2 regions of the Paenibacillus sp. 23TSA30-6 genome follow, and region 2 is predicted to be linked to the other one. Evidence: riboswitches for the same ligand, from Rfam matches in the RefSeq annotation. Region 2 holds a riboswitch; the other holds the start of a gene.
The links. Region 2 has a riboswitch for glycine ahead of E0698_RS21550 (alanine/glycine:cation symporter family protein). Riboswitches for the same ligand answer to the same signal wherever they lie in the genome.
Positions count from the first base shown of each region.

Region 1: another riboswitch for glycine. It lies ahead of gcvT (glycine cleavage system aminomethyltransferase GcvT); the one in region 2 lies ahead of E0698_RS21550 (alanine/glycine:cation symporter family protein).

Region 1 is NZ_SLTL01000014.1:57,339-59,813, reverse strand. It holds gene gcvH (glycine cleavage system protein GcvH) at 1-323, opposite strand, end outside; glycine riboswitch at 624-815, shown strand; glycine riboswitch at 816-912, shown strand; gene gcvT (glycine cleavage system aminomethyltransferase GcvT) at 993-2,093, shown strand; gene gcvPA (aminomethyl-transferring glycine dehydrogenase subunit GcvPA) at 2,225-2,475, shown strand, end outside.
Region 2 is NZ_SLTL01000029.1:59,478-61,952, forward strand. It holds gene E0698_RS21550 (alanine/glycine:cation symporter family protein) at 1-1,143, opposite strand, end outside; glycine riboswitch at 1,303-1,397, opposite strand; glycine riboswitch at 1,415-1,491, opposite strand; gene E0698_RS21555 (glycoside hydrolase family 1 protein) at 1,683-2,475, opposite strand, start outside.

The DNA of each region.
Region 1 (2,475 bases), on a different contig from region 2:
CCAATCTTCACTTCGATCATCCAGCCTTTTTCGTAGGGCGATTCGTTTACCAGCTCAGGCGTACCTTCCAGCGCTTCATTCACCTTCAACACCGTTCCCGTTACTGGAGCGAACAGGTCGGATACTGTCTTTACCGATTCAATAGTACCAATCTCCGCCCCCTGCTCAATCGTTGCTCCCTCCCCAGGCAGCTCCACAAAAACGATATCGCCCAGTTGATGCTGTGCAAAGTCCGTAATACCGATTCGTACCGTTCCATCCTCTGTGCGCTGAACCCATTCATGTTCTTCCGTGTACCACAATTGCTGCTTCACTTCACTCATCCTGCTCCGCCTCGCTTTCATATGGATTACATCGTTTTGCCTACCCGTCTATGACAGGTTAAGATTATGACAACTAGAACTATCATGTCAATAATACTAACAAAAATATTTCACATTACTCCATATATCTTTCTAACTAAAAATACGACAGATTATAACAAACGCTTACATATCCTTATTTATGAATAAAATGTTTTTAATAATGTTTTTCATGACATTTTTGTTGACATTTCGAATAAATTTGCGTATTAATGGGTTATAACAAGTGCTTTTGGAAACACCCGATAATTGTAAACGCGGATGAACGTGGAGGGAGAGACTGTCAACACTCGCATCGCTGTTGCCACCTGTAAAACAAGGCAGCAAGCGAGTCGGATCTAGCTGTAACCAACCGGCAGGACCGGATAACGTATAGCTGATCCAGAGGCAGCGCCGAAGGAGTAAACCTGCACCGCAGGTGAATCTCTCAGGCAAAAGGACCTCTGCCGGACGCATCTCTGGAGAGCATTCGCCATACAGGCGGATCACCCAAGGGGAAACCCGGTACACACCGGGGTAACTCTCAGGTATCAAGGACAGAGCTGAAAAAAAGTGTGTGGACTGCCGTCCATACGTTTTTTTCGGCCTGTCTTTTTTGTTTAGCCGATCACACCGGATAGGAGTGGAAAAATGACTAACTTGCGAAAAACGCCGCTGCATTCATCCTACAGCACGCTGTCGGGGGTTCGTTGCATTGATTTTGGCGGCTGGGAGCTGCCTGTACAGTTCAGTGGCATTCAAAAGGAACATGAGGCCGTCCGGCAACGTGCAGGATTATTCGATGTATCGCATATGGGTGAATTCTTGGTCGAGGGCCAGGAAGCCGAAGCATTTCTGCAACAGGTGACGACGAACGATGTCAGCCAATTGGAGCCGGGCCAGGCCCAATATTCGCTCCTGTGTTACCCGGATGGAGGTGTAGTAGACGACCTCCTTGTCTACTACAAAGGGCCGGAGCGTTACATGCTCGTTGTGAATGCCTCCAACATCGATAAGGATTGGGATTGGCTGCTTCGCCATGCGCCTGCATCCGTTCATCTGGAAAACATATCAGATGCGGTGGCACTGCTGGCGTTGCAAGGACCTGAAGCTGCACGTATTGCCGCAGCCGTGACAGACACGGACATTACAAAGCTGGCTTCCTTCCGATTCAGCGAGGATGTGCAATTATTCGGAGCAAAAGCGCTCGTCTCCCGCACCGGATACACGGGGGAAGACGGCTTTGAATTTTACGTACCTGCTGCGAATGCACCGGCAGTGTGGGACGGATTGCTTCGCATCGGTGAGCCGTATGGTCTGGTTCCCGCCGGACTTGGAGCCCGGGATACACTGCGTTTCGAGGCGCGGCTGCCGCTGTACGGACAGGAGCTGTCCGCCACGATTTCACCGCTGGAAGCTGGTTTAGGCTTCTTCGTCAAGCTGAATAAGGGAGATTTTATCGGCAGAGAGGCTCTGCAACGCCAGAAAGAACAAGGCATTCCGCGCAAGCTGATCGGGCTGGAAATGCTTGACCGTGGCATACCGCGTGCCCATTACCCCGTGTTCGCGGAAGGACAGCACATCGGCGAGGTCACAACGGGAACCCAGTCGCCCACCTTAAAACGTAATCTGGGTTTGGCTCTGGTGGACAGTCGTTTTAGTTCCCTATCCACGCCGCTGGAGGTCGAGATTCGTGGCAAGCGCCTGCGCGCCGAGGTGGTAGCCGCACCCTTTTATAAACGTCCACACTGATTTAAACGCTCGTCTTACTATAACTATCGTGATCCGTTACTAACCGCTGCCCAGTTGGCAATCATTTATTAATCATTTGTTAATCGTTTTACGTTTTTTACGATCTTGTTGGTTGAAAGGAGCCAGACCCAATGAAACAGCATCGTTATCTTCCTATGACCGAGCAGGATCAAGCTGAAATGCTGCGCGTGGTCGGCGCATCGTCCATCGACGATTTATTCAGCGATATTCCTGAGGCGATCCGGTATAAAGGGGAGCTGCCCCTGTCTTCTCGGTTAGACGAAAGAGCCTTAACCCGCCACTTATCAGGACTGGCCGGGCAAAATGCCAATACAGACACGCACGCCAGCTTTCTCGGCGCAGGGATTTACGATCATCATAT
Region 2 (2,475 bases):
GACACCCAGCAAATATTCAACACAGCGTTCTCCGTAGTAGTTCCAGCCAAGCATGGTGGTGAACGCAAACATAATCAGAATGATTGTGAGCAGTTCCGCACCAAGCGGGAATGCGCTGGAGAAAGCTTGCTGCGTCATCAAGCCCGCATCGGTAGGACCGCTCCATACGCCGCTAACCAGAAGCGTCAACCCGGTCATCACACAAATAATCATCGTATCTATAAAGACACCTGTCATGGAAATCAACCCCTGCTCCGCAGGCCATTTGGTTTTGGCGGCTGCGGCTGCAATCGGTGCGCTTCCCAATCCGGCCTCATTGGCAAAAATCCCTCTGGCTACCCCGCTGCGCATTGCCAGCATAATTGTAGCCCCGGCAAATCCACCCGTCGCAGACGTCGTGGAAAATGCCGAATGCAGCACAAGTGCGAGTGCGGCAGGAATCTGATCGGCGAACCGAATCAGTACGATCATACAGATCAGCACGTACAAGCCTGTTTTGAAAGGGACCACTTTGGTCGATACCTTGGCAATGCTCTTGAGTCCTCCAATGGTAACGAGTCCCGTAAGGGTAGCAATGATCACTGCCGTTACAATCGGCGGAACACCGAAGCTGTTTTCGGTCGAGGATACAATCGCTTTGACCTGCGGAAACGTTCCAATCCCGAACAGCGCCACCAGCATCCCGGAAAAGGCGAATAGCATGGCCAGCGGTTTAAAGCGGCGTCCAAGCCCTTTTTCAATATAATACATCGGGCCGCCGGAAAATTGTCCATTCCGATCCTTCACCCGGTATTTTACCGCAAGCACACCTTCCGCATATTTCGTCGCCATCCCGAAAAAGGCTGCAACAACCATCCAGAACAAGGCACCCGGTCCCCCCAGCTTAATCGCTGTTGCAACGCCGACGATACTTCCTGTACCTACTGTAGCCGCCAGCGCCGTACTCAGGGCCGCAAAGCTGCTGACATCCCCGCTACCTTCATTTGGGGCCTTGCCGATCAGCTTGATCGCCAGAGGCAGGCGGAAGACCTGCAACATTTTTAAACGTATGGTCAGCCACAAACCTGTTCCCATAACGAGAATGATCAGAGGGGCCCCCCATATCCAACTGCTAATCGTTTCTAACACATGTACCAAATTCATTTCAACCCGCTCCTCCAGCATATTAAAAAACAAAAAAGAGTCAAATCCGCTGATTCGACTCCTGGAGAGGTTAAAGGCACGAAAAAATACAACCATCTTGTGCAGGATTCAGCCACTAACAGCTCATAAAAAAGCCTAGGGCATCCCCTGTCACAGGTTATTCGCGTCTCTGTCCTTTTGCCTGAGAGTTTAAGCAGATGATATCTGCGGTGCACCTTCGGCGCCCAATTAAGGGTCTCTCCAGAGTTCTGTCCGTTTACGGTCCCGCTTGTTGCTGTTATCAGCCCAAGCACCTGAGAGTTTTGCCCCTTCGGTCGGAACTTACGTTCCATCTCCCGCAAACATCAACCAGACATATGAAATTGTTTTTTATTATACAGAAAACTTTCAGCTTTTTACAAGTGAAAAATTTGTGAAGTCGTTTCGTTATCTTAAGATGAGCCTATAAAATAAAGGCGGGCGCAGCCAGATTCATCCTCATGATGTTCTCTGCCGCACCCGCCCCCAGGCCATATTGGGTTATATTCAGTTAGCTTGGATTACAGTTCTTCGCCGTTGGTGGCAATTACATTTTTGTACCAGTCAAAAGAATCCTTCTTGGAGCGCTTCAGTGTTCCGTTACCGTCATCGTCCAGATCAACATAAATAAATCCGTAACGCTTGGACATTTCGGAAGTGGACATACTCACGAGGTCGATAGGTCCCCAGCTAGTGTAACCGATCAGATCCACACCGTCCGCAATCGCTTCCTTCATTTGAGCGATATGTTGGCGCAAATAATCAATGCGATACGTGTCGTGAATGGAGCCGTCTTCTTCCACCTTGTCATATGCACCCAAGCCGTTTTCCACGATGAACAGCGGCTTTTGATAACGGTCATATAATGTGTTCAGCGTAACACGCAGGCCGATCGGATCAATCTGCCAGCCCCAGTCAGAGGATTGCAAATATGGATTTTTCACGCCGCCAATCAGGTTCCCCGCTGCTTTCTCGCCTTCCGGACCTGCAGAGACAGTCAAGGTCATGTAATAGCTGAATGAGATGTAATCGACCGTGTTGTTTTTCAGAATTTCGGCATCGCCGGGTTCTGTGTGCAAAACAATATTATTTTCTTCAAAATAACGGTTCATATAATTTGAATATTCCCCACGGGCATGTACATCCGTAAAGAACAGATTCATCTGGTTTTCATGCTGACTTTTCAGCACGTCCTCCGGGTTACACGTATGTGCATAGCTTTCCATACGAGCCAGCATACAGCCGATTTGAGAGCCAGGAATAATCTCATGGCCTCGTTTTGTCGCCAATGCGCTCGCCACAAACTGGTGATGC